Regions from separate parts of the Kribbella amoyensis genome, predicted to be linked through region 1. Evidence: riboswitches for the same ligand, from Rfam matches in the RefSeq annotation. Region 1 holds a riboswitch; each other region holds the start of a gene.
What was found. A riboswitch is a leader RNA that binds a small molecule or an ion and turns the genes downstream of it on or off. The one in region 1 is predicted to bind ZMP and ZTP.
Positions count from the first base shown of each region.

Region 2: linked by a shared signal. The riboswitch ahead of FB561_RS27940 (bifunctional 5,10-methylenetetrahydrofolate dehydrogenase/5,10-methenyltetrahydrofolate cyclohydrolase) and the one ahead of FB561_RS26570 (5-aminoimidazole-4-carboxamide ribonucleotide transformylase) in region 1 are both predicted to bind ZMP and ZTP.
Region 3: linked by a shared signal. The riboswitch ahead of FB561_RS27330 (glycine hydroxymethyltransferase) and the one ahead of FB561_RS26570 (5-aminoimidazole-4-carboxamide ribonucleotide transformylase) in region 1 are both predicted to bind ZMP and ZTP.

Region 1 is NZ_VIVK01000001.1:5,684,215-5,693,550, forward strand. It holds gene FB561_RS26535 (MFS transporter) at 1-907, opposite strand, end outside; gene FB561_RS26540 (helix-turn-helix domain-containing protein) at 967-1,929, shown strand; gene FB561_RS26545 (hypothetical protein) at 1,986-2,687, shown strand; gene FB561_RS26550 (SRPBCC domain-containing protein) at 2,763-3,230, shown strand; gene FB561_RS26555 (ArsR/SmtB family transcription factor) at 3,227-3,589, shown strand; gene FB561_RS26560 (SRPBCC family protein) at 3,605-4,048, shown strand; gene FB561_RS26565 (glycosyltransferase) at 4,041-5,168, opposite strand; gene FB561_RS26570 (5-aminoimidazole-4-carboxamide ribonucleotide transformylase) at 5,189-6,322, opposite strand; ZMP/ZTP riboswitch at 6,349-6,420, opposite strand; gene FB561_RS26575 (VOC family protein) at 6,480-6,848, shown strand; gene FB561_RS26580 (hypothetical protein) at 7,007-7,348, shown strand; gene FB561_RS26585 (VOC family protein) at 7,501-8,217, opposite strand; gene FB561_RS26590 (RNA polymerase sigma factor) at 8,317-9,336, opposite strand, start outside.
Region 2 is NZ_VIVK01000001.1:5,975,285-5,984,620, reverse strand. It holds gene FB561_RS27970 (NUDIX hydrolase) at 1-56, opposite strand, end outside; gene dop (depupylase/deamidase Dop) at 130-1,650, shown strand; gene FB561_RS27960 (ubiquitin-like protein Pup) at 1,709-1,918, shown strand; gene prcB (proteasome subunit beta) at 1,927-2,766, shown strand; gene prcA (proteasome subunit alpha) at 2,797-3,660, shown strand; gene FB561_RS27945 (NUDIX hydrolase) at 3,657-4,316, shown strand; ZMP/ZTP riboswitch at 4,567-4,658, shown strand; gene FB561_RS27940 (bifunctional 5,10-methylenetetrahydrofolate dehydrogenase/5,10-methenyltetrahydrofolate cyclohydrolase) at 4,690-5,598, shown strand; gene aroH (chorismate mutase) at 5,703-6,071, shown strand; gene FB561_RS27930 (prephenate dehydrogenase) at 6,068-7,144, shown strand; gene cmk ((d)CMP kinase) at 7,155-7,838, shown strand; gene FB561_RS27920 (lysophospholipid acyltransferase family protein) at 7,835-8,563, shown strand; gene der (ribosome biogenesis GTPase Der) at 8,556-9,336, shown strand, end outside.
Region 3 is NZ_VIVK01000001.1:5,837,364-5,846,699, forward strand. It holds gene FB561_RS27325 (acyl-CoA dehydrogenase family protein) at 1-1,271, shown strand, start outside; ZMP/ZTP riboswitch at 1,284-1,365, shown strand; gene FB561_RS27330 (glycine hydroxymethyltransferase) at 1,407-2,855, shown strand; gene FB561_RS27335 (MFS transporter) at 2,903-4,114, opposite strand; gene FB561_RS27340 (ArsR/SmtB family transcription factor) at 4,111-4,677, opposite strand; gene FB561_RS27345 (nitrite/sulfite reductase) at 5,087-6,772, shown strand; gene FB561_RS38000 (hypothetical protein) at 6,769-6,918, shown strand; gene FB561_RS27350 (phosphoadenylyl-sulfate reductase) at 6,915-7,601, shown strand; gene cysD (sulfate adenylyltransferase subunit CysD) at 7,583-8,524, shown strand; gene FB561_RS27360 (sulfate adenylyltransferase subunit 1) at 8,524-9,336, shown strand, end outside.

The DNA.
Region 1 (9,336 bases):
CCGAAACGGCGACCGCGGCGACGGCGAGGGTGAGTGGTGGCCGCAGGAAGAAGACCAAGTACGGGGCCGCCAGCAGCAGGTACAACCCGACGGCCAGCCGTTGTGGCCGGAAACGCCCGGCCAGGGTGTCACCGACCAGCATCCCGCAGGCCGCGGCCGCGAACAGGAGCCCCGAGTACGTCGGTGAGTACGCGACGAACAGGGACTCGCAGCCGACGATCAGCCCGTTCGGAAGCCAGAGTGCGAGGAAGACCCGGCGTCGCTGGACCGGTGAGAGCAACTCGCGGTTGTTGCGCCACGTCACGGCGACCGAGACTCGTTGGGTCGACCTCGGCGCCCGTCGGGTGAGGAAGCACCCCGCGACCACGGCGCTCCCGCAGTACAGGGCGGCACCGGTGAGCAAGGCGCCGCGGGGAGACAGGACGGCGACGAGTACGCCGCCGGTCGCGAACCCGCAGATCTGCATCACCCCGACCGACATGTTCAGCACCGACCGGCCGAGCAGGTAGCCGTCCTTGCTGAGCAGCTGGTTCAGCAGGCCCCAGCGGACCCCGCCGCCGACCGACGACACCACGCCGACCACGAACAGGATGCTGAAGGCAACGAAGACGGGCTGGCCGGGCATCGCCTGGGCAGCGGTGCCGGCGGCGAAGATCCAGCCGAGTCCGGCCAGCGCGGCCCGGGGCGGCAGCCGGTCGGCCGCCGCGAGCAGGGTCGTCATCCCGACCACCTGCGCGAGCGACGGCCCGAAGATCGCCAGCGCGGAGAGCAGGGGAGACCCGGTGGCGTCGTAGATCAGGGTGCCGAGGGCGAGGCCGCTCACGGTCTGCGCGGCGACGTTCAGCGCGGTACTGGCGAAGAAGGGCTTGAACTCCGGAGTCCGGAACAGCTCCCGGTAGGTACGCATGCGTCGGAGTGTCGGTACCGCGGCCCGTCAGAGGTTAATGTTTCGCGGGGAGGCGAAAGATGGGCTGGTGGGTGGTCAGTACCGACACGTTGGCGGGCAGCCGTTTCGTGGTGTCCGCGCTCGCGGAGACCACCTCGTCGCTGAAGACCCTGCACCGGGCCACCGCGGCGCATCCGGCCGACCGGGCCTGGCTCGACGCCCACCTCCCCGCGTACCGGGCCCGGCTGGCCGATGATCCCGTCGCGGCGGCTCTCGTCGACGTCGGACTCGGCGGCAGCTGGAACGCGGACTTCCTCACCCCGACACCGATGGGGGAGGCGCCGTTCGCCGACGAGTTGGTCGCGGTCCGGACCGCAGAGCCCGACGCGGCTCGTGCTGATCTGCGGGTATCGCTCGGTGGTGCGGCGTTGCCGTCGATTCTCGATCGCGCGGACCTGCCGGAGCGGGCGGCCGACTTGCTGGCGTGGGTCTGGTCCGAGACCGTGCTGCCGACCTGGCCGCGGCGCCGCCGGATCCTCGAGGCCGACATCGTCGCGCGGACCCGTCAACTCAGTCAGGGCGGGTGGGTGTCGGTGCTGAACGACCTCCGCCCGAGGATGCGCTGGCTCGGCGACAGCGCGCTGCAGATCAACGCGAACGACTACCCGCCGCGGTCGCTCGAGGGCGCGCAACTCTTCTTCGTCCCGGTCACCCCGGGCGCTGCCTGGGTGACGTGGTCCCGCACCGACCGGTACGCCATCGTGTACCCGTGTTCGGGCGTGCTCGCCGAGTCCGTGCGGGTGGTTCCGGACGCGCTGAGCAGGTTGCTCGGGGCCGGCCGGGCGACCGTGCTGGTCCTGCTCGGCAGCCCTAAGACGACCACCCAGCTGGTCGCACTGACCGGTCAGCCGCTCGGCTCGATCGGCCGGCACCTGAAGATCCTGCTCGACGCTCAGCTGATCCGGCGCCGCCGCGCCGGACGGACCGTGCTGTACTACCGCAGTACCGCGGGCGACTCCCTGGTTGATGCTCAGGGCAACTAAAACTTCCCCGGGAAAACAGGGGGAGACAACCGCGGATCTGCCGTTATCCTCGATCAATGGAGTGGCTGGTCTTCGCACTCACCGGGGGTGGTACCGCGCTCGCCGGGCGCTACCTCTGGGACTTGCGCGCGGCCCGGCGCCGGGCGGCCCGCGAACTGGAACAGACCCGTCTGCTCGCCGACGACGACGTGACTCACCTCGGCGAGGAGCTCGGCCGCCTGGACGCCGCGCTCTCCGGCCGCCCGCTCGACACCGAGGCGCACGCCGACTACCAGGCCGCGCTCGACTCGTACGAATCAGCTCGTCGCGCCGTCACCCGGCTGGAGTCGGCCGACGCGATCGCGAGCGTGGCGGACACGCTGACCGATGGACGGTTCGCCCTGGCGTGTGTGCGAGCGCGGGTCGCGGGGGAGCCACTGCCCGAGCGCCGGGTGCCGTGCTTCTTCAATCCGCAGCACGGGCCGTCCGCCGTGGACGTCGTGTGGACCCCACCGACCGGCGGTACGAGGAGGGTCGCCGCTTGTGCGCAGGACGCGGCACGGCTGCGGGCGGGGGAGGATCCCGTGGTTCGTCCGGTGCAGTACGTCCGGACGGTACCTACGTGGGAGGCGGGCGCGCTGATCGAGCCGTACAGCGCGAGCTACTTCGCCAGCAGCAGCGCCCGAGCGGCCGTGATGGGGTTGTCGATGGACCTGCGCGGCGAGGGCGGCGGGCGCTGGGGCAGCCCGTGGCGCCGGCGCGGGCACCCGAGCGATTAGAGCAACCGATGGTTGCGTGAAGCCGGTCTCGTGGTCTACCGTGATGTGCAACCAAACGTTGCGAAAGGGTAGGCCATGGAGTACGGCAGCATCGAGCGCGAGATCCACGTCGACGCGTCCCCCGAGGTGGTCTTCGAGGTCATCAGCAGTCCCGTCCATCTCAAGGAGTGGTGGCCCGACGAAGCCGAGCTGGACCGGGCGACGCCGGGCGGGGTGGGGCAGCTGGTGTTCGGCGAGCCGGGCTCGCCCGACGCGCTGGCCGAGCAGTTCACCGTCGTGGACGCGGATCCGCCCCGGCTGTTCTCGATCCGCTGGCTCTATCCCGAGGGCGCGGCGCCGGGACCGGGCAACTCGCTGCTGATCACGTTCGAGCTGGTGCCCACCAGTGGCGGGACGACGGTGCGGCTGACCGAGACCGGATTCCGTGAGCGGGGCTGGGAAGCCGCGGTCCTCGAGGAGGCGTACCGCGATCACGTCACCGGCTGGGACACCTTCGTTCCGCGGCTCGGTGAGTACGTCAAGCGGCTGGCGGCGAACCGATGAGCGTCACCGTCGACGACGACCTGTGGTCCGCGATCGGCGATCCCACCCGGCGCCGGATGCTCGACCTGCTGCTCACCGGCGGCGCGGGCACGGCCACCACCCTCAGCGAGAACCTGCCGGTGACCAGGCAGGCCGTCGCCAAACACCTGGGCGTGCTGGACCGCGTCGGCCTGGTCCACGCCACTCCGGCCGGCCGGGAGAAGCGGTACCAGGTGGACGAGGCACAACTCGCCCGCGCGGTCGCGCAACTGACCACGGTCGGCGCGACCTGGGACGCCAGGCTCCGCCGCATCAAGCGCATCGCCGAGGCGATCCAGCGCAGCAAGGAACAGAGCAAGGAACAGTCGGAAGACCTTTAGGAAAGCGAGAACATCATGGTGGACATCCTGCACAGAGTCGGTATCAAGTCGTCCCCGGACGCGGTCTATCAGGCGCTCACGACGCCCGACGGACTCGCGGGCTGGTGGACCAGGGACACCGAGGGCGACGGCGACGCGGGAGGCGTACTGCGGTTCCGGTTCGGCGACAAGGGCGGCTTCGACATGAAGGTCCTGGAGAGCGTGCCGGACAAGCGCGTCCGCTGGGAGGTGATCGGCGGGCCTGAGGAATGGATCGGCACGACCGTGAACTGGGACCTCCGGCAGGACGACGACTACACGACGACCCTGTTCAAGCACGAGGGCTGGCGCGAGCCGGTCGAGTTCATGCACCACTGCAGTACCAAATGGGCGACGTATCTGATCAGCCTGAAGTCCCTGGTCGAGACCGGCGAGGGCGCCCCTGACCCGGACGACACCAAGATCGACAACTTCAACTGATCACCCCTTCGATCAGGGGGAGGATCTGGTCGACGTCAGGCAGCTCGTCGTACTCGGCCTGGAGCTGCCTGGCCGCCTCCCGGTAGGTGCGGTCCGCGAGGACGGCTGTGACTGCGGCGGTGACCTCGGCCGGGGTGACGGTGACGGCGTCGAGGACTCGGCCGAGCCCGAGGTCGAGTACTCGCCGGGCGTTGTGAGGCTGGTCCGCGCCGAGGGGAAGCAGGACCGACGGGAGACCGTGCGCGATGGCTCCGGTGAGACTGCCGGAGCCGCCGTGCGAGACCACGAGATCGCAGTGCGGGAGGAGCTCGTCCTGCGGGATGTACCGCTCGACGCGCACGTGGTCGGGCTGCGGACCGAGTAGGGCGGGATCGTTGCGCTCGCCAACGGTCACGACCACGTTCGCCGGTACCTCGCGCAGGCCGGCGAGGACCCGGGAGAACAGGTCGTCGGTGTCCGGCTGGAAGAGCGTCCCCAGGGTGAAGTAGACGGTCTTGGTGGATCCCTCCGCTGACCGTTTCGGGGCCGTCGGCCGGAAGGACACCGCCGTCGCGGGGAGCGGGAACGCCGGATCACGGAAGCTCGGCGGGAACGGGGACAGCACCAGGTCCCGGTCGAGCATGATGAGTTCGGGGTCCGGCGGCAACTCGTGCTCGGCGCGGATCTCGTGCAGCGGCTCGACCAGAAGTTCCTTGCGGAGAAGCGACCCGGCCGCGAGGACGAGGACGTTCACACACGGGATCCCTAGCCGTTCCGCGGCGATGGCGGCCCCGAAGTCGGCCTCGTCCCGCACGATCAAGTCCGGCTTCCACTCACCCGCGATCCCGAGCAACGCTCCCGCATGCCGCCGAGCGCCCCGCCGCCCGAAAGCCTCGCTGAAATGCCGCTCCTCGGCAGCCGTATCAACAGCCTCCAACGGCTCCGGCACAGGAGCGGGCGCATCAGCAGGCCGCGGCCCACTGGTCGGAAAGACAACAAACCCCTCCGCCGCAATCCCCGGCGTCACCTTCCCCGACCCAGCGACAGCCACCGTATGCCCAGCCGCCTCCAAAGCCCGAGCCACCGGCACCAAGGGCCGAAAATGCCCCAGCCCCCCGATAAAAGAAACCAAGATGCGCATCCGCCGAACCTTACCGGTGGTCAGTGGTGAAACAGGCGGAGGCCGGTCTGTACGTGCTCGATCCCGTGGGTCGCGGCGCACGCGACGATTTCGTTGGTCCGCAGCGATCCGCCGGGTTCCACGATCGTGGAGACCCCCGCGGCCGCGGCGTACTCGACATTGTCAGAGAACGGCAGGTAGCCGTCGGACGTCATGGTGACGCCGGCGAAAGACGCGATCCACTGGTCCCGCCAGCCCACTTCGTCGTACTGCCTCCGCGCCTCGTCGCCGAACAGCGTGGCGAACTCCGAGAGCTGGACTGTCGTCATCTCCTGGCCCGCGAAACGGAGCTGCCAGTTGAGGCGATCCTGACGCCCCATCTCGTCGACCTCAGTCAGATGGTCGACGAAGGGATGCCGCCGGAGCCACCAGGTGCGCGCCTTCGCGGCGGCCAGCCGTACGCAGTCGACCCGGTTCTGCTGACCGGCACCGATGCCGATCGCCGCTCCGTCGCGGACGAAAGCCACGGAGTTGGACTGGGTGTAGCGCAAGGTCACCAGACCGAGCAGCGCATCGGCCCGGGTGGATGCGCGGAGCGCGCCGCCGTCGGGGAGTACGGAGGCGATGGGCACGGCGTCACGTTCCTGTTCGATCGTGAGCCCCAGGACGTCTCGGCGTTCGACGGCCGGTGGGATGCACGTCGTATCAGCCTCGAGTACCAGGAACCGCCCGCCACGCTTGGAGGCGAGTGCAGCGGCAGTACCTGGCTCGAATCCGGGCGCGATCACGGCGTCGCAGATCACCGTGCGAAGGAACTCCGCAGTGGTCGGATCGACCGGACGCGACAGTGCGACGACGTCGCCGAACGACGACTTGGGATCTGCGTCGCGGGCCCGGACATACGCCGACAAGAGGCTGTCCGGCTCGACGCCGGTCACCCGCCAGAGGTTCGCGGCGGCCGGGTCGACGGTACCGGCGACGGCTGCACCCGCGGGCGACACATGCTTGAAGGAGGCCGCCGCAGGCTTTCCTGTCGCGAGGTCGGCCTCACGGACCAGTTCGAAGGCGTTCAGCGCGTCGAGGTAGTTGATCATCGACGGCTCGCCGTTCAGTACGCGAGGCCCTTGGCCGGCGACGATCGAGGCGGACTGGTGCGGATTCATCCCGTAGCGCATGTGACGTGTCCCTCCGGCTGTTCTCGAAGGGGCACCCAGGCGGTCGATGCCACTCGTTCGCTCCACGCCGGTCAGCTCCGGCCACGCCAGTCGCGGCGCTCACGATACTCCCGCTCCACAGCCCTGGAGACGCCCGGCGTTCAAATAGGGTGGCTGGATGAGTGGTGGAGATGTGGCGGTGCCGGTGGTCGACTCGGTGGCTTTCGACTGTTTGGATCCGGAGCGGGTGGTGGGGTTCTGGCAGGGGTTGCTCGGGGGTGAGGTGCGGGCGCAGCACGGGGTGCTGGAGTTGCGGGGTGGGCGGGTTCGGTTGGACTTTGCCGGCGTTCCGGAGGGGAAGGACGTCCGGAAGAACCGGGTGCACCTCGACCTCTACGTGCCGCCGGAGACCAAGGAGGAGGCGATCGAGAAGGCGCTGCGACTTGGTGCCACCCGGGCCGACGACATCTACGACGGTGAGCTGTGGCAGGTCATGCGGGACCCCGAGGGCAACGAGTTCTGCTTCGTCTGGGGCGCCGCGAGCTAGGTCAGCCCCAGATCGGGGATACTCGACCGCCCTGGAAGGAACTCGGGATGGTCGATTGGCTGGAGCGGGAGATCGGTGAAGGTCAACGGTAAGAAGGAAGCTAGGACGGTGTTCAGGGTCAGGTTTGGCGACCGGAAGTTCGACTTTCGGCACGGTCCATGGCGCTGACACGAGCACGGTTCATCGAGGAACTGAACCGTCTCGCAAGTACGCATCCGAGCCTGCTCTGGAGTGAGAGAATCATCGAGTACGCGCCGGAAGTATCGGATTTCGTGCTGACGACCGATGGGCCGGTCACGATCGTTGTTTCGGTTCGAGACGACCTTGATGTCGCACGCGTCATGGTGGACGAGCATGTCTTCGACTTCGTGCCAACAGTTGAGCTACACGATTTTCTGGCGGCAGTGTTCTCCGGACGCTGGGAGGTCTTACCGAAGCGTGGGATCCTAACCCCTGGCCGAATGGTGGTTCGCTCGGGAGAGCGACTCTGGGAGTCGTGAGTGCCCGCGCTACCGGCTCGGCTCCGGGTGGGGAGTTCCTCGCTCCCCTTACGGATCAGGTGTCGGCCGGAGGGCCAACAGTCTGACCTATGAGCAATCTCCAAGAGTGCTCAGCCTGGTAACTGAGGGCCGCGAGACGTGATCCCAGGTCCCTAGCGGGGTGAGAGGACGGTGAACTCGTTGCCGTCCGGGTCTGCCATCCAGATCGCGGCGTCGCCGGTGTCGAGGCCGAGGCGGGTCGCGCCCAGGCCGACGAGGCGTTCGGCCTCGGCCTGCTGGTCGCTGCCGGCCGGGGGTGCGAGATCGAGGTGGAGGCGGTTCTGGCCGTACTTCGGGGCCACCGGCGGACCGCCCCAGGTGATCTTCGGGGTACCGGGCCTTGCCTGGATCGCGGTCTCCTCGTCCTGGTCCCAGACCAGCGGCCAGTCCAGCGCCTTGCTCCAGAAGTACCCGACCGCCTGCGTTCCGTCCGACGCGATCGCGCCGAGGAATCCGCAGTCGGCGAGGAAGTTGTTCCCCGGCGGAATCACGCACAGCTCGTTGCCCTCGGGATCGGCGAGTACCACGTGGCCTTCCTCGGGAAGCTGGCCGATGTCGATGTGCCGGCCACCGAAGTCGAGCGCCCGCGCCACCGTCGCCTGCTGGTCCTCCAGCGACGTGCTGGTGAGGTCGAAGTGCATCTGGTTCGGCGTGCTCTTCCGCTCTTCGGTCGGCACGATCCGCAGCCGGAACCCGCTGTCGTCCTTCGCCGGGACGAGGATCCCCTCGGCGTCCTCGACCGGTTCCGTGCCGAAGACGCCGCCCCAGAACCGCGCCACCACCCGCGGGTCGTTGGCTCCGAAACACACTGCGAACAGGTTGGAACTCATGCCACTCCGATCACCGATGGGCCGATTCCCGCACGCTAAACACCGGAAACCTTTCCCCGCAAAGGGTTTAGGCCAGGCTCGAAGTGACGCCATGACGGGCTAAACGCTCAGCTGGTCACGACGGCGGGTCAGGTACGCGGTTTCGGCGGTATTGCCGGCCAGCTCGATCGCCTGGTCGTACGCGTCCCGCGATTCCTTGCTGCGACCCAGCCGGCGCAAGAGGTCGGCCCGGGTCGCGTGGTACGCGTGGTACCCGGCCAGCTTGTCGCCGATCGCGTCGACCGCGGCGAGGGCGACCTCCGGTCCGTCGAGCTCGGCGACCGCGATGGCCCGGTTGAGGATCACGATCGGGGACGGGTCGAGCCGCGCGAGCTGGTTGTACAGGGCCACGATCTGGGTCCAGTCGGTGTCCCGCACGTCGCGCGCGGAGGTGTGGACGGCGCCGATCGCGGCGAGGATCTGGTACCGACCGGGCGGCATCCCGGTCGCCAGGCGTTCGCGGACCAGCTGGTGCCCTTCGGCGATCAACCCCGTGTCCCACGAGCCGCGATCCTGCTCGTCGAGGGAGACCAGCTCGCCGCTCGCCGAGATCCGCGCGGTACGCCGGGCGTCGGTGATGAGCATCAACGCGAGCAGCCCGGCGACCTCGCCGTCCTCGGGCAGCAGTCCACGAATCAGGCGAGTGAGCCGGATCGCCTCGTTGGTCAGGTCCTGCCGGACCGGATCGGTGTCGGACCCGGTCGCCAGGTACCCCTCGTTGAAGACCAGGAAGAGCACACCGAGGACGCCGGCGACGCGGGTCGGCAAGTCCTCCGCGGACGGCACCCGGTACGGGATCCGCGCGGCCTTGATCTTGGCCTTCGCGCGGGTGATCCGCTGGCCCACGGCGGACTCCTGCGCGAGGAAGGCGCGGGCGATCTCGGGCACGGTCAGCCCCCCGACCATGCGCAGCGTCAGCGCGACCCGGGTCTCCATCGACAGGGCCGGGTGGCAGCAGGTGAAGATGAGCCGGAGTCGCTCGTCGTCGATGACACCGAGAGGCTCGGGCGGGTCGTCGTCGGACAACAGCTGAGCCTCCTTGTGCTTGTCGTCGCGCTTGCTCTCCCGCCGGATCCGGTC
Region 2 (9,336 bases), 290 kb from region 1:
GGTGCGGAGCCGCAGACCCGGCCGTCGGCGTCGAGCAGGGCCACAAGTTCGTCCATCCGGGCAGTCTCACACGTGAGCCTGTGGACAGTTCAACGCTTTTCCCGGGCCCGACCGCGTAGGCTCGATCGCATGAGTGTGCGGCGGATCATGGGGACCGAGACCGAGTTCGGCATCTCGGTGCCCGGCCAGCCCGGGGCGAACCCGATGCTGACCTCGAGCCAGGTGGTGAACGGCTATGCCCAGACGCAGCCGCTGGCGCGCAAGACCCGATGGGACTTCGACGAGGAGCACCCGTTACGGGACGCGCGCGGCTTCGACCTGAGCCGGGAGGTGGCCGACTCCAGCCAGCTCACCGACGAGGAGACCGGGCTGGCCAACGTCATCCTCACCAACGGCGCCCGGTTGTACGTCGACCACGCCCACCCGGAGTACTCCGCGCCGGAGTGCACGAACCCGCGCGACGTCGTGGTCTGGGACAAGGCCGGCGAGCTGGTGATCATGGAAGGCGCCCGGCAGGCCCGGCAGATCCCCGGCGCCCCACCGCTCAACCTGTACAAGAACAACACCGACAACAAGGGCGCGTCGTACGGCTCGCACGAGAACTACCTGATGCGCCGGTCCACGCCGTTCGCGTCGATCGTGCGGCACCTGACTCCCTTCTTCGTCAGCCGTCAGGTGGTCACCGGCGCGGGCCGGGTCGGGCTCGGCCAGGACGGCACCGCGCACGGTTTCCAGATCAGCCAGCGGGCCGACTACTTCGAGGTCGAGGTCGGGCTGGAGACCACGCTGAAGCGGCCGATCATCAACACCCGCGACGAGCCGCACGCGAACCCGGACCGGTACCGCCGGCTGCACGTGATCATCGGCGACGCGAACCTGTCCGAGATCTCCAGCTATCTCAAGGTCGGCACCACCGCGCTCGTGCTGTCGATGATCGAGGACGGCTGGCTGACCGACGACCTGTCCGTCGACCGGCCGGTGACCGCGCTGCACGAGATCAGCCACGACCCGTCCTGCACGCACCTGATCACGCTGAAGGACGGCCGCAAGCTGACCGCGGTCCAGTTGCAGACCGAGTACCTGGAGCAGTCGCGCAAGTACGTCGAGGACAAGTACGGCGACGACGCCGACCGGCAGACCAAGGACGTGCTGCACCGCTGGGAGGAAGTGCTCGACCAGCTCGCCACGGACCCGATGCAGTTGGCCGACCGGCTCGACTGGGTCGCCAAGCTCAAACTGCTCCAGTCCTACCGCGATCGCGACGGGCTGGACTGGGACGACTCCAAGCTGCACCTGGTCGACCTGCAGTACGCCGATCTCCGGCCGGACAAGGGGCTGTACTTCAAGCTGGTGAAGGCCGGCCGGATGCAGCGCCTGGTCAGCGACGAGGAGATCCGGATGGCGGTCTCGCACCCGCCGACGGACACCCGCGCGTACTTCCGCGGCCGCTGCATGCAGCAGTACGCGGCGCAGGTCGCGGCGGCCTCCTGGGACTCGGTGATCTTCGATCTGCCGGGCCGCGAATCGCTCCAGCGGATCCCGACCCTGGACCCGTTGCGGGGCACGAAAGCCCATGTCGGAGCACTTCTTGATAACTGCGACACCGCGAGTGACCTGGTTCGCACCATCACTGGGGGTGCCGACGGGTAGGGTCGCTGTAGAGGGGTCGGTTGGGCGGCCTCTCCAGCGGTTCTAGGAGGTGTGTGCCATGGCGAAGGACGGCGGTCAGCAGCACAAGCAGCCGAAGCGTTCGTCGACCGAGGAAGAGGTCGAGCAGGTCGAGGTCTCCGAGGACGTCGCCGAGCGCAAGGAACGGCTCGACGAGGACGTCGACTCGATCCTGGACGAGATCGACGAGGTGCTCGAGGAGAACGCGGAAGAGTTCGTCCGCGGGTTCGTGCAAAAGGGTGGGGAGTGAACCGCTCGATGACATTCGATGCCTCCGGCCGGCTGCCGGAAGCCTTCCTGACCCCAGGCGGCTCGTCGTTCATGGACTTCCTGGCCGGGCACGCGCCCGACCTGTTGCCCGGACGGCGGTCGCTGGGGACGGGTGACCTGTCCAAAGACGTCCCGCACGGCACCACGATCGTCGCCGCCACCTTCTCGGGCGGCGTCGTGATGGCCGGCGACCGGCGCGCGACGATGGGCAACATCATCGCCCAGCGCGACATCGAGAAGGTGTTCCCCGCGGACGAGTACTCGTGCGTCGGGATCGCCGGATCGGCCGGGCTCGCGGTCGAGATGGTGCGGCTGTTCCAGGTGGAGCTGGAGCACTACGAGAAGCTGGAAGGGACCACGCTCAGCCTGGACGGCAAGGCCAACCGGCTGAGCGCGCTGATCCGGGGCAACCTGGCGATGGCGATGCAGGGGCTGGCCGTGGTGCCGCTGTTCGCGGGCTACGACGAGCACCTGAAGGGCGGCCGGATCTTCTCCTACGACCCGACCGGCGGGCGGTACGAGGAGCAGGCCTTCCACAGTGTCGGTTCGGGCTCGCTGTTCGCCCGGGGTGCGCTGAAGAAGCTGTACCGGGAGGACCTGTCGGCGACCGAGTGCGTGACGGCGGCGATCCAGTCGCTGTACGACGCGGCCGACGACGACTCCGCGACCGGTGGGCCGGACATGGCCCGGCGGATCTTCCCGGTGGTCGGTGTCGTCACCTCGGACGGCTACCAGCGGATGCCCGAGGACGAGGTCGGCGCGATCGTCGACAGCGTCGTCGCGGCCCGGCTGCAGCGTCCCGACGGCCCGGCCGCGCCGCTGTCCTGAGCCTGGTCCCCGAGTTCACGAAGGATATCGATGAGCGTTCCGTTCTACGTCTCACCCGAGCAGCTGATGCGGGACCGGGCCGACTTCGCCCGCAAAGGCATCGCCAAGGGTCGCAGCGCGATCGCGTTGCAGTACGCCGACGGCATCCTGTTCGTCGCGGAGAACCGGTCGCCCGCGCTGCACAAGGTCGCCGAGATCTACGACCGGATGGCGTTCGCCGCGGTCGGCCGGTACAACGAGTTCGAGAACCTGCGGATCGCCGGCGTGCGGCTGGCCGACATGCGCGGGTACTCCTACGACCGTCGCGACGTCACCGGCCGGGCGCTGGCCAACGCCTACGCCCAGACCCTCGGCGCGATCTTCTCGTCCGGCGGTGAGAAGCCGCTCGAGGTGGAGATCCTGGTCGCCGAGATCGGGGCCACCGGTGCCGACGACCAGATCTACCGGCTCACCTACGACGGCTCCATCGCCGACGTCCGGGGGTACGCGGTGATGGGCGGTCCGGCCGAGCAGGTCGCCGACTACGTGGGCGAGCACTACCAGGAGGGCATCTCGCTCGCGGGTGCGCTCCGGCTGGCGGTGGACGCCCTCGGTCACGACAGCTCCGAGGTGCGGCAGCTGACGCCCGACCAGATCGAGGTCGCGGTGCTGGACCGGACCAGGTCCCAGACCCGCAAGTTCAAGCGCATCTCCGAGGAGACGCTGGAACGCATCCTCGCGGAGTCCCGGCCCGACACGGCCCCCGCCGAGCCGGCCGCGCACACCGAGCAGCAGGAGTCCGTCAACGGCGGCTCGTACGAGAGCGACAGCGACGACGACGCCCCGGTCGCCCCGCCGGAGGACGACGCCCCCGTCGCGCCCCCGGAAGACCCGGACGACGACCGCCCCCTGTGACCGACCGAGAAGCGAACCCGTCCGCCGCCGGATCCACTCCGACGGCGGACGGTCTCGTTCGGGGCGTCGACGGGGTGCCGGGTGCGGAGTTCGTCGATCGGCGACCGGGCGATCCGGAGCCGTGGGAGGTGCTGGGGGAGCGGCCCGGGTTCGACGGGTTCCTCACCGTGCGCGTCCGGCGGTACCGGTTGCCGGACGGGCGCGAGGTCGACTGGGACGTGTTCAGCCCGGCGCTGTCCAAAGGGGTCCAGGCCGGTATCACGGTTCTGCCCCTCACCCCGGAAGGCCGGATCGTCACGGTCCGCATGTTCCGCCCGGGCCTCGACCGCGTCGTCACGAACCTCCCCGGCGGCCTGATCGACGTCGGCGAGGATCCAGCGACGGCGGCCGTCCGTGAGCTCGAGGAGGAGACGGGGTACCGCTGCGGGTCGATCGAGCTGGTCGGCTGGCTGGCGGCCACCTCGTCGCTCTATCGCAAGCACATCGCGATAGCCCGCGACTGCCGCGCCGAAGGCCACCAGGACCTGGACGACTACGAGGACTGCGTCCCGGTCGAACTGACCGTCGAGGACTTCCGCCGCGACCTCCGGACCCCAGGAACCATGACAGGCACAGACGCCGCCTACTACGCCCTCGACCGAGCCGGCCTCCTCTGAATGATCTGGGGACCGGCGGCCTCGGGTACAGGTGCTGGCGCACCGCCGCCGGATGTCCCCGCCGGCTTATGGCTGACGGGTTGTTCGGCCGGTAGCGGGTTCTTGGGCCGATGGCAGGTTGCAACCCGTCAGCCGTCAAACAACACGTCAGTCGGCTGGGTGCCGAGGGCGTAAGGGTCTAGTGGAGGTTGGCGTGAGTGCGGGGGTGAGGGTGAGGGTGAGGCCCTGGATCGGGGATCGCCTACTCTGGTGAGTGGACCGCTACTGGCGTTGAGGTGGTGAACCACCGGGGAACGGTCTGCCGGGATCCTCCGGCTCGAGCCGCGCGCCTGGGCAACCGACCTGTTCGTCGACGCCCGAAGGAGCGCGCCCCATGACCCAGAGCACCCCCACCCAGTCCGCCGACAACGCGACCACGCAGCCCCAGGCCCGGTTGATGATCGGGACCGAGCTCGCCGCGGAGATGGTGACCAAGGCCGCGGTCCGGGCCGAGGCTCTGCGGGAACGGACCGGGGTACAGCCGTGTCTCGCGACCGTGCTGGTCGGCGATGACCCGGCGTCCGCGACGTACGTGCGGATGAAGCAGAACCGGAGCAAGAAGGCCGGGATCGGTTCGCGCAGTGTCGTGCTGCCCGCGGAGACCACCACCGAGGAGCTTGTCGCCGAGCTGACCAAGCTGTCCGAGGATCCGGAGGTGCACGGGATCCTGTTGCAGCACCCGGTCCCGGCGCAGATCGACGAGCGGGCCGCCTTCGAGGCGATCGCGCCGGCCAAGGACGTCGACGGCGTCACCATGCACGCGTTCGCGGCGATGGCTTTCGGCGAACCGGGGTTCCGGTCCTGTACGCCGGGCGGGATCCTGCGGCTGCTGGAGGCGTACGAGGTGCCCTTGTCGGGTGCGCACGCGGTCGTGATCGGGCGGAGTCCGATTCTCGGGAAGCCGGCCGGGATGTTGCTGCTGGCATCGAACGCGACGGTCACCTACACGCACTCGCGGACCAAGGATCTCGCGGACATCGTCCGGCAGGCCGACATCGTCGTCGCGGCCGTCGGCAAGGCGAACTTCGTCCGTGGCAGCTGGCTGAAGCCGGGCGCCGTGGTCGTGGACGCGGGGTACAACGAGGGCAACGTCGGCGATGTGCACTTCGAGGAAGCCACCGAGGTGGCGAGCCTGATCACCCCGGTCCCGGGTGGCGTCGGCCCGATGACGATCGCGCTGCTGCTGGAGCAGACCGTCGACGCCGCCGAGGCGCAGACGGCCGCCGGTACCGCGTCGGTCTGAGACGGAAATCCGAGACACCTGCGCGGGTGCCGGGAGGTCTGACCTAGGGTTGAGACAGGCAACCAGCACTCGGACAGGGTGCGGCGCGAACGAGGAGGCAGGCAGTGGCGGTACGGGCGATCCGGGGTGCCACCCAGCTGGAGGCGGACGAGCGGGAGCACCTGCTCGAGCGGACCGCCGAGCTGGTCCGGGCGGTCCTGCAGGCGAACGACCTGGCGTCGGAGGACCTGATCAGCATCCTGTTCACCGTCACGCCGGACCTGCACTCGGAGTTCCCGGCGGTGGCCGGCCGGCAGATCGGCCTGACCGACGTACCGCTGATGTGCATGCAGGAGATCGACGTACCGCACGCGCTGCCGCGGGTGGTCCGGATGATGCTGCACGCCGAGTCGCCGCGGTCGCGGGAGAAGATCCAGCACGTCTACCTGCACGGGGCGGTGGCGTTGCGCCCGGATCTGACCGGTGCGCAGTGACCGAGTTACGCGGTCCGGTCCGGGTGGTGGGGACCGGGTTGATCGGGACGTCGATCGGCCTGGCCCTGACCCGGCTCGGGGTTGTGGTCGAGCTGATCGACGCCGATCCCGACAGCGCCCTGATGGCCGAGCGGATCGGGGCCGGTTCGCGGCTGGTCCAGCTGGCGCCGCAGCTCGTCGTGGTCGCGGTTCCGCCGGACCACGTCGGTGAGGTGATCGCGGAGCAGTTGCGGCAGACCGACGCGATCGTCACCGACGCGGCCAGCGTGAAAGGCAAGCCACTCGCCGACGCGAAGGCACTGACCGACAAGGCGGCCGACGACCTCGCTCGGTACGTTGGGAGTCACCCGATGGCCGGGTCCGAGCGGAACGGGCCGCTCGCCGGTCGGGCGGATCTGTTCGACGGCGCGACCTGGGCGATCACGCCGCATCCGACCAGCGATCCTGAGGCCGTCGAGCTGGTCCGCCGGCTCGCCGAGGCCTGCGGGGCGCGTACGGTCGAGCTGTCCGTGGCCGACCACGATCTCGCCGTGGCGCGGGTCTCGCACCTGCCTCAGCTGATGTCGTCGCTCGCGGCCGGCACCCTGGTCGACGCGCCGTCGGCCCACCTCGACCTGTCCGGCCAGGGCGTCCGCGACGTCACCCGGATCGCGGCCAGCGACCCCGGGCTGTGGACCCAGATCGTGTCCGCGAACTCGCCCGCGCTGAGCGGCCTGCTGGAGCAGATCCGGGACGAGCTGGACCGGCTGTTGATTGCCCTGGGCAAGGAGGAGGCGGCCGACGAGGTCACCGCCGTCCTCCGCCGGGGCGTGTCCGGCGCGGTCCGCGTTCCCGGCAAGCACGGGTCGCCGCACATCGAGCTGGTCTCGGTGCTCGTCACGATCCCCGACCGCCCGGGGCAGCTGGCCCGGCTGTTCGCCGACGCGGCCGCGTCCGGTGCGAACGTCGAGGATCTGCGGATCGACCACAGCCCCGGCCGCCCGGTCGGTGAGGTCGAGCTGGCGGTCAAGCCCGCGTCGGTGGATCAGCTGGTCCGGGTCCTGACCGAGCGGGGCTGGTCCGTCCACCGGTAATCTTCCGCCCATGATCATCGCTGTTGACGGCCCGAGCGGTTCCGGTAAGTCGAGTACGGCGCGTGGCGTCGCGACCAGGCTGGGGCTGCGGTACCTCGACACCGGCGCGACGTACCGCGCGGTGACCTGGTCGGCGCTCGAGCACGGGCTGGACCTGGACGACACCGAGGCGGTCGCGGCCCGGGCCCGGGCGCTCGACCTCGGGATCAGCACCGACCCGCAGCGTGGCCACTTCACCGCCGACGGTACCGACGTCACCGAGGCGATCCGGGACCCGCGGATCAGCGCCAGCGTCAGCAAGATCGCCACCAACCTCGAGGTGCGCGCGGAGCTGATCCGGCGGCAGCGCGCGATCATCGACGCCGCCCAGCCGACCGGCGGGATCGTGGTCGAGGGCCGTGACATCGCGACCGTGGTGGCGACCGACGCCGAGCTCAAGGTGCTGCTCACGGCCGACACCGACGCCCGGCTGGCCCGCCGCAAGGCCGAGCTGGCCGAGGGCGTCACCGCCGAGCAGCTGCACGACCAGATCGTCCGCCGCGACGCCGACGACGCCACCGTGTCGGAGTTCCAGGTGGCCTCGGACGGCGCGGTGACGATCGACTCCACCCATCTCTCGCTGGAGGAGGTCATCGACGTGATCTGCAGGCTGGCGAAGGAGGCCGAGGCCGCTCCGCGCGACCAGGAGTCATGACCGCCGAAGTCACCGGGCACCGGGAGCTGCCCCGAACGGACGACCTCCCGCCGCTGCCGTACCGGTTGGGGCTGCCGATGCGGGCCCTCGTCCGCACTTACCTGTTCCGTCACTACGACCTCACCGTGCACAACGAGGACCTGTTCCCGCGGACCGGTCCCGCACTGGTGGCCCCGAACCACCTGGGCCTGCTGGACGGGCCGCTGCTCGGTGCGGTCGCGCCGCGGATGCTGCACCAGCTCGGCAAGATCGAGGCGTTCCACGGCCTGCAGGGCAAGTTCCTGACCCGGGTCGGCCAGATCCCGGTCGACCGGTCGACGTACGACGTGCTCGCGATCCGCCGTGCGATCCAGGCGCTCCGGGACGGCCGGGTACTGAGCATCTACCCGGAGGGCACCCGCGGCGCCGGCGACTTCGCCCGGATCCGCACCGGAGTCGGGTACCTCGCCCTGGTGACCGGGGCGCCGATCGTGCCGGTCGCCCTGATCGGGACCCGCCTGCCCGGCGGCCGGGTGGAGGCCTATCCGCCGAAGGGGAGCCGGATCGACGTGGTGTACGGCGAACCGTTCACCGTGGACCGCGTACCCTTTCCGAGGCGGCACTCCGAGGTACGGAAGACGGCCGACCAGATCGGCGAGGTGCTGCGGGCGCATGTCCGGGCCGCCGTCGAAGCCACCGGCCACCCGCTCCCGGGCGCGCCAGACGAGAAGGATCCTGATGAGTGACGTATCCGGCTACGGATATCCCGAAGCCGAGACCAGCCACGACCGCGAGGACACCGGCCCGGTGCCGGTGCTCGCGATCGTCGGCCGACCCAACGTGGGCAAGTCCACGCTGGTGAACCGCATCCTCGGCCGCCGCGAGGCCGTCGTCGAGGACACCCCCGGGGTGACCCGGGACCGGGTCTCGTACGACGCCGACTGGGCCGGCCGGGCGTTCACGGTGGTCGACACCGGCGGCTGGGACCCGGACGCGGTCGGGATGGCCGCCCTCGTCGCGGCCCAGGCCGAGGTGGCGATCAACGCGGCCGACGCGGTGCTGTTCGTGGTCGACGCGACCGTCGGGATCACCGACGCGGACGAGGCTGTGGTCCGGGTACTGCGCAAGTCCGGCAAGCCGGTCGTGCTGGCCGCGAACAAGGTCGACGACCAGCGGATCGAGTCCGAGGCGATGAGCCTGTGGAGCCTCGGGATCGGCGAACCGTTCCCGATCTCGGCGATGCACGGCCGGGGGACCGGCGACATGCTCGACGCGGTCCTGGCCGCACTGCCCGAGGCGCCGCCCGAGCGCGACGGCGAGACCGGGGGACCGCGCCGGGTCGCGATCGTCGGCAAGCCGAACGTGGGCAAGTCCTCGCTGCTGAACAAGGTGGCCAAGGAGGACCGGGTCGTCGTCAGTGACGTCGCCGGCACCACGGTCGACCCGGTGGACGAGCTGATCACGCTCGGCGGCAAGCCGTGGCGGTTCATCGACACGGCCGGGATCCGGCGCAAGGTGA
Region 3 (9,336 bases), 150 kb from region 1:
TCTACCTGTGGTCCCAGGTCGAGCCCGGCCACGGCTGCCCGATCTCGATGACGTACGCCGCGGTCCCGGCCCTGCGCGCCTCCGAACACCTCGCCGCCGAGTGGATCCCCGGCCTCGCCGCCACCGCGTACGACGTGCGCCGGCTGCCCGCCGCGGAGAAGGCCGGCGTGCTCGCGGGGATGGGGATGACCGAGAAACAAGGCGGATCCGACGTCCGGGCCAACCTCACCACGGCGACGCCGTCGGGCAACGGCGACGAGTACCTGCTGAACGGGCACAAGTGGTTCTGCTCGGCCCCCCAGGTGGACGTGTTCCTCGTACTCGCCCAGGCGCCGGAGGGACTCAGCTGCTTCGTCGTCCCCCGGGTCCTTGCTGACGGCAACCGGAATACGTTTGCCCTGCAACGGCTCAAGGACAAGCTCGGCAACCGGTCGAACGCGTCCAGCGAGGTCGAGTTCCACAACACGCTCGGCTACCGGCTCGGCGACGAGGGCGCCGGCGTCCGGACGATCATCGAGATGGTCGCCGCGACCCGGCTGGACTGTGTCCTCGGCTCGGCGGCGTTGATGCGTCGCGCCCTGGTCGAGGCGACCTGGCACACGTCGTACCGGAGCGCGTTCGGCGGGTTGCTGCGCGACAAGCCGGCGATGCGGAACGTCCTGGCCGACCTCGCGATCGAGAGCGAGGCGGCGACCGCACTCGCGATCCGGCTCGCGGCCGCGGTCGACGCCGCACTGGCCGGGGACGAACAGGCCGCGGCGTTCCGGCGGATCGCGTTGCCGCTGGCGAAGTTCTGGGTCTGCAAGCGCACCCCGATGACGGTCGCGGAGGCGCTGGAGTGCCTCGGTGGCAACGGGTACGTCGAGGAGTCGGGGCTGCCGTTGCTGTACCGGGAGTCGCCGCTGAACTCGATCTGGGAAGGCTCCGGCACGGTCAACGCCCTCGACGTACTCCGCGCGCTCCGCCGGCCGGAGTCGCTGGAGGCCTGGCTGACCGAGGTCGGTGCGGCCAGTGGAGCCGACCATCGCCTGGACGCCGCGGTGACCGACGTCCTGGAGTCGCTCGCCGACGTTTCCGAGGCCGAAGCGGGCGCTCGCCGGCTGGCCGCGCGGATGGCCGCGTGCCTGCAGGCGTCACTGCTCGTCCGCCACTCGACACCCGACGTCGCCGACGCTTTCGTGGCGTCCCGGCTCGCGGGTGACTGGGGTGGCGTGTTCGGGACGCTGCCGCGGACCACGCGGTTCTCGACCGTCGTCGACCGGGTGATCTGAGACGCGCTAGGGTTACCGCGTCGCGACTGGCGCGTGAGGTGGAGAACCACCGGGGAGCGAGAAGACGCGGGCACCGTGCGCCTGGGTGCCGGCGACCCACGGGATGACCCAGTGCAAACCTCAGGAGAGACAACGATGACTCAACCCTTCGACGCCGCGGCCGCGTCGGCGGCGTACCGCAGCGCCCTCGAGGTGATCGGCGCGGTGGAGCCCACCATCGCGGGCGCCATCCGGTCCGAGCTGGAGGACCAGCGGTCCTCGCTCAAACTGATCGCGAGTGAGAACTACGCCTCCCCCGCGACCCTGCTGACGATGGGCAACTGGCTGTCCGACAAGTACGCCGAGGGCACCATCGGGCACCGCTTCTACGCCGGCTGCCAGAACGTCGACATCGTCGAGCAGACCGCCGCGGACCACGCGAAGGCGCTGTTCGGCGCCCCGCACGCCTACGTCCAGCCGCACTCCGGGATCGACGCCAACCTGGTCGCGTTCTGGGCGATCCTGGCCCAGCGGATCGAGGCCCCGGCACTGGCCGAGGCGAGTGCCAAGCATGTCAACGACCTGACCGAACAAGACTGGACCAAGCTCCGCAAGGCGCTCGGCGACCAGCGGATGCTCGGCATGTCGCTCGACGCCGGCGGCCACCTCACCCACGGCTTCCGGCCGAACATCTCCGGCAAGATGTTCCACCAGAGCTCGTACGGCACCGACCCGGAGACCGGCCTGCTGGACTACGACGAGGTCGCCCGGACGGCCCGTGAGTTCAAGCCGCTGGTCCTGATCGCCGGGTACTCCGCGTACCCGCGCAAGGTGAACTTCGCCAAGATGCGCGAGATCGCGGACGAGGTCGGCGCGACCCTGATGGTCGACATGGCGCACTTCGCCGGGCTCGTCGCCGGCAAGGTGTTCACCGGCGACTTCGACCCGATCCCGCACGCGCACGTCACCACGACCACCACGCACAAGTCGCTCCGCGGCCCGCGCGGCGGCATGGTGCTCTGCCAGCCCGAGTACGCCGACTCGGTGGACCGTGGCTGCCCGATGGTGCTCGGTGGTCCGCTCAGCCACGTGATGGCGGCCAAGGCCGTCGCTTTGGCCGAGGCGCGGCAGCCGTCCTTCCAGACCTACGCGCAGGCCGTCGCCGACAACGCGGTCAGCCTGGCCGAGGGCCTGATGAAGCGTGGCGTCAAGCTGGTCACCGACGGTACCGAGAACCACCTGGTGCTGCTGGACGTCTCGTCGTACGGCATCACCGGCCGGCAGGCCGAGTCGGCGCTGCTGGACGCGGGCATCGTCACCAACCGGAACGCGATCCCGCGCGATCCGAACGGCGCCTGGTACACCTCGGGCGTCCGGATCGGTACGCCGGCGCTGACCACGCGCGGGTTCGGCGCCGACGAGTTCGACCGGGTGGCCGAGCTGATCACCGACGTGCTGTCCAGCGTCACCCCGACCACCACGTCGGCCGGCGCGCCGTCGAAGGCGAAGTACGAGCTGGCCGCCGGCGTGGCCGACAAGACCCGCGCCGCCTCGGCCGAGATGCTCGACAAGCACCCGCTGTACCCGGGCCTCGAGCTCAGCTGATCTACGGACCACCGCGGTCGCCTCCCGATGCCGGGAGGCGACCGCTGTCAGCCCTTCAGGCGGGCGGCGGACCACAGCATCAGGACCGCGAACGCCGTACCCAGTGCCGCGCAGGCGAAGGTGACGTCGGTCAGGGAGATCAGGGCGCCGAAGCCGGTCATCGCCAGTGGCATCAGGGCCTCGTCGGACAGGCTGACGATGCTCGACGTCCGGCCGAGGAACGCCGGCTCGATCGTTTGCTGGAACGCGCCGGACAACTGCGCGGAAGCCAGGCCGGCCGTCATCCCGATCATCGCCATCGCCACGAACACGACGACCCGCGGGACGGCTCCAATCATGACGCACCCGGCCGCCTGCGGGATCAGCAGCAGCAACCCCGTCCGGGCCGGGCGGCGTGGTTTCCAGCGCAGCGCGATCACGGCGCCGAGCGCGGCCGAGATCCCGGAGCACGCCTGGAACCAGCCGAGTGCACCGGCACCCCAGCCGTCGACGTGGGTCCGTTGCACCAGGCCGACCGCGATGACCGGGCCGACACACAGGTTCAACCCGAAGAAGGCGATCACCAAGGTCCGGGCCGAGACGTCGCGGCGCAGGTACCCGAAGCCGTCGCGCAGGTCAGCGCGGATCGACGCGCCGCTCGACGACGGTTGCGGCAACCGGGGACGGACCACCCAGGCCAGCGCGACCGCGATCACGGCGAACGACAGCGCGTCCACCAGCATCACCGCGGCCAGCCCGCCGTGCGCAACGAGCAGGCCGCCCAGGGGTGCGCCGACGAAGACGGCCAGCCGATTCGCGAGCTGGGTCCCGGCGGCGAGTTTCACCAGGTCCTCGCCGCGGACCATCCGGCGTGGAATCGTCCCCGCGGCCGGCGTGTAGATCGCGTCCATCACGCCGAAGAGAACCGCGACGGTCAGCAGAAGCGGCAGCGTGACGCCGCTCGTCAGCACGATCGCGCCCGCGGTGGCCAGGACGACGATCCGGCCGAGGTTGGCGAGGATCATCGTCCGCCGGGCGTCGAGCCGGTCGGCCAGCGCTCCGCCCCACAGGAGCACCAAGGCCCGGGGCAACGCGCCGATCCCCATCACCAGGCCCGCGCCGGCCGGCGTGGTCACCTGGGCCGCGCTCCACGCCAGCCCGACGTACCAGGCGACATCCCCGATCTGCGACACCGCCGCCGAGAAGATCCACCCTTGCACCCGGCGGTCCCGGCCCAACGGCGGGAACGCGACCTCGGCGTACTCGTCGGTGGTCGTCACGGCCGGGCCGGGACGCCGTGCGCGAACACGAAGACGGTCTCCACCTCGTCGCCGGAGTCGGGCGCGTCGACGTACTCCTGGATGATCGCGCCGATGCGGTCGCCGAGCTCGGTGAGCCGTTCGGGGGTCAGTGTGACCCAACTCTCGGTCGAGAACGCGGCCCGGATCCAGGCGTCGTCGTAGGCGTGCCGGCGCTCGAACCACTGCCGCACCTTGGTGGCGTGATGGCCCAGGTTCGCCTCCTCGGCGGTGGCCGCCACCAGCTCGCCGGCCGGGTCCCCGCCGGCGTCCGCGATCGACCACGAGTACGACACCTTGGCCGTCCGCCACCAGCGTTCCCGGCGATTCCTGGCCAGCTCCGGCGCCTCCTCGATCACGCCGGCCGCGGCCAGCACTTTCAAGTGGTGGCTGACGTTTCCGACCAGTTCGCCGGTCGCGCCGGCCAGCCGGGACGCGGTCGACGGGCCGTTCACGCCGAGGTGGTCGATCAGCCGGCGGCGGAGCGGATGATGGATCGCGGCGATCACGGAGGCGTCCGCGGAACGCCGGTTCGCAGGGCTCATGCCGGGCAGCCTAGCTATAACAAGACTTCTTGAACAAGAGTTCTTGTCGGTTGCGGATTGAGCGCGAAACAATCCCGACCAGACTGGTAGACATATCCGTATCCTGAGATCTCATCTCACAGAGCAGGATTGGGAGTTGATTTGTCAGGCGTCGGCGCTGATCGTTGGGGACATGCTCGCTGCCCTGACCACCCACCTCGTAGGTCGCATCCACGTCGACCTCGGGCGGATGCGCAGCGCCATCTGTTGTCCTTCGACGTTCTGACAGCCACCCCGCCGGGCCCGCTGACGGCCCCCTGATCACCTGATCACCGCTGGGTGCGCACCGCGCAGAACGGGTCGAACCGACGACGTTTCGGACCCTCCCCCGCGGACGCACCTGTCTCCAGTAGACAAGGACACGTTCGAGATGACTGGCGTCACCTCTGCTCCCCGCAAGCCTGCCCGCCCGCGTAAAGGCAAGGGCGAGGGCCAGTGGGCGCTCGGCTACCGCGAGCCGTTGAACAAGAACGAAGAGAACAAGAAGAACGACGACGGCCTGAACGTCCGGGCCCGGATCGAGAACGTGTACGCGCACGGCGGCTTCGACTCGATCGACCCGGCCGACCTGCGCGGCCGGTTCCGCTGGTGGGGTCTGTACACCCAGCGCAAGCCCGGCATCGACGGCGGCAAGACCGCGACGCTGGAGCCGGAGGAGCTGGACGACAAGTACTTCATGCTCCGGGTCCGGATCGAGGGCGGCCAGCTCAGCACCGAGCAGCTGCGGGTGATCGCGGAGGTGTCCAGCACGTACGCGCGCGACACCGCCGACATCACCGACCGGCAGAACATCCAGCTGCACTGGATCCGGGTCGAGGACGTGCCGGCGATCTGGCAGAAGCTCGAGGCGGTCGGTCTCTACACCACCGAGGCGTGCGGTGACGTCCCGCGCGTCGTGATCGCCAGCCCGGTCGCCGGGATCGCGGCCGACGAGATCATCGACCCGTCGCCGGCGATCGACGAGATCGTCGAGAAGTACATCGGCTCGACCGAGTTCTCCAACCTGCCGCGCAAGTTCAAGACCGCGATCACCGGCCACCCGTCGCACGACGTGGTGCCGGAGGTGAACGACATCGCGTTCGTCGGCGTGGAGCACCCCGAGCACGGCCCCGGGTTCGACCTGTGGGTCGGCGGCGGCCTGTCCACCAACCCGATGCTCGCCCAGCGGCTCGGGACCTGGATCCCGCTCGACGAGGTGCACGAGGCCTGGTGGGGCGTGACCAGCATCTTCCGCGACTACGGCTACCGCCGGCTGCGGAACCGGGCCCGGCTGAAGTTCCTGGTCGCCGACTGGGGCGTGGAGAAGTTCCGTGAGGTTCTCGAATCCAAGTACCTGAAGCGCAAGCTGATCGACGGACCGGCGCCGGAGATCCCGGCGGTCCAGGGCGACCACGTCGGCGTCTACCGGCAGAAGGACGGCCGGTTCTACGTGGGCGTCGCGCCCGTCGTCGGCCGGGTGTCCGGCAGCTCGCTGGCCAAGGTGGCCGACGTGGTCGCGGCGCACGGGTCGGACCGGATCCGGACCACCGCGCAGCAGAAGCTGATCGTGCTCGACGTCGAGGAGTCGAAGGTCGAGTCGCTGGTCCAGCAGCTCGGCGAGCTCGGGTACCAGGCGCGGCCGTCGGCGTGGCGGCGGAACACGATGGCCTGCACCGGGATCGAGTTCTGCAAGCTGGCGATCGTCGAGACCAAGGCCCGCGCGGCCGAGCTGATCGACGAGCTGGAGCAGCGGATCCCCGAGCTGGACGTGCCGATCACGGTGAACGTGAACGGCTGCCCGAACTCCTGCGCCCGGATCCAGGTCGCCGACATCGGCCTGAAGGGCCAGCTGGTCCGCGATGCCGACGGCAACCAGGTCCCCGGGTACCAGGTCCACCTCGGCGGCGGGCTCGGCCTGGACGCCGGGTTCGGCCGCAAGCTGCGCGGTCACAAGGTCACCTCGGCCGAGCTGGCCGACTACGTCGAGCGAGTCACCCAGAACTACCTGAAGGAACGGTCCGAGGGCGAGCGGTTCGCTCAGTGGGTCGTCCGTGCGGATGAGGAGGCACTGCAATGAGTGAACGCGCTGCACCGCTGTACTGCCCCTACTGCGGAGACGAGGATCTCCGTCCTTCCGAGGAAGGGCACGGCACCTGGGAGTGCCGGCCGTGCGCACGGGTGTTCCAGCTGAAGATGATCGGACTGCGGGTGACGGTGGAATGAGCACAGACTTGAAGACGCTCGCCGAGGAGGCGAACGAACGACTGGCCGACGCCTCGGCGCAGGAGTTGCTGGCGTGGGCGCGGGAGACCTTCGGGGACGACCTGGTGGTGACCGCTTCGATGGCGGACGGTGCGCTCCCCCACCTGGCGGCCGAGGCGGCTCCCGGAGTGGACGTGCTGTTCCTCGACACCGGTTACCACTTCGCCGAGACGATCGGGACCCGGGACGCGGTCGCCGCGACGCTGCCGATCAACCTGATCAACGCGACCCCGAAGCAGACCGTCGCCGAGCAGGACGCCGAGTACGGCAAGGACCTGTTCGCGACCAACCCCGACCAGTGCTGCGCGCTCCGCAAGGTCGAGCCGCTGAACCGGGTGCTGTCCGGCTACAAGGCCTGGGTGACCGGGGTACGCCGGGAGGAGGCGCCGACGCGGGCCAACACCCAGGTGATCGAGTACGACGCCAAGCGCGACATGGTGAAGCTGAACCCGATCGCGCCGTGGACCCAGGAGGACCTGGACGGGTACATCGCCGACAACGGCGTCCTGGTCAACCTGCTGCAGTACGACGGCTACCCGTCGATCGGCTGCCAGCCGTGCACCCGGCAGGTCGCGCCCGGCGAGGACCCGCGCAGTGGCCGCTGGTCCGGCCAGGGCAAGGTCGAATGCGGGTTGCACACGTGACCGCCACGATCGGGACGGAGCCGGCCATCACGACCGTCAGCAACCTGGACGCGCTGGAGAGCGAGTCCATCTTCGTCTTCCGCGAGGTGGCGGCCGAGTTCGAGCGGCCGGTGATCCTGTTCTCCGGTGGCAAGGACTCGATCGTGATGCTGCACCTGGCCCGGAAGGCGTTCGCGCCGGCGGGTGTGCCGTTCACGTTGCTGCACGTCGACACCGGGCACAACTTCCCCGAGGTACTGGCCTACCGCGACGAGACCGTGGCCGCGCTCGGGCTGCGGCTCGAGGTGGCGTCGGTGGAGGACTACCTCGCCGACGGCCGGTTGCGGGAGCGCTCCGACGGCACCCGGAACCCGCTGCAGACGGTGCCGTTGCTGGACGCGATCAACGGGCACAAGTTCGACGCGGTGTTCGGCGGCGGTCGCCGGGACGAGGAGCGGGCCCGGGCCAAGGAACGGATCTTCAGCCTGCGCGACGAGTTCGGCCAGTGGGACCCGCGGAACCAGCGGCCGGAGCTGTGGTCGCTGTACAACGGCAAGCACCGGCCGGGCGAGCACGTCCGGGTCTTCCCGCTGTCGAACTGGACCGAGCTCGACGTGTGGAACTACATCTCCCGCGAGGAGATCCCGCTGCCGAGCATCTACTACGCGCACGAGCGGGACGTGTTCGAGCGCGACGGCATGTTGCTTGCCGTCGGCCCGTACTCCCAGCCACGGGACGGCGAGGAGGTCGGCCGGCGGGTGGTCCGGTACCGGACCGTGGGCGACATGTCCTGCACCGGCGCGGTCGCGTCGACCGCGGCGTCCCCGGCGGAGGTCGTGGTCGAGGTGGCGGCGAGCGAGCTGACCGAACGGGGCGCGACCCGGGCCGACGACCGGGTCAGCGAGGCCGCGATGGAAGACCGCAAGCGGGAGGGCTACTTCTGATGAGCACACTGCTGCGACTCGCCACCGCGGGTTCGGTGGACGACGGCAAGTCGACCCTGGTCGGTCGGCTGCTGCACGACTGCAAGGCGATCCTCGCCGACCAGATCGCGCACGTGAAGACGGTCTCCGAGGCCCGCGGCGGCGACTTCGACTTCGCGCTGCTGACCGACGGCCTGCGGGCCGAGCGGGAGCAGGGCATCACGATCGACGTCGCCTACCGGTACTTCGCCACCGACAAGCGGTCGTTCATCCTGGCCGACTGCCCGGGCCACGTGCAGTACACCCGGAACACGGTCACCGGCGCGTCCACCGCGGACGTGGTGATCATCCTGGTCGACGCCCGGCACGGGGTCCTCGAGCAGACCCGGCGGCATCTCGCCGTGGCCGGCCTGCTCCGGGTCCCGCACGTCGTGCTGGCGGTGAACAAGATCGACCTGGTCGGCTACGACGAGGCGGTCTTCAAGGGCATCGCCAAGGACGTCGCGCAGCTCGCCGACCAGCTCGGCATCGCCGATGTCCAGGCCGTCCCGGTCTCGGCGCTGGTCGGGGACAACGTGGTGGAGCGCTCCGCGGCGACCTCCTGGTACGACGGCCCGACCCTGCTGGAGTACCTGGAGAACGCCTCCGGGCGGACGGACGTGTCCGGGCAGCCGCTGCGCTTCCCGGTCCAGTACGTGATCCGGCCGCAGACCGACGACGAGTACCGCGACTACCGCGGCTACACCGGCACCGTTGCCTCCGGCACCGTTTCGGTGGGCGACCAGGTGGTCGTGCTGCCGGCCGGCCGGCGGACCTCGATCGCCGGGATCGAC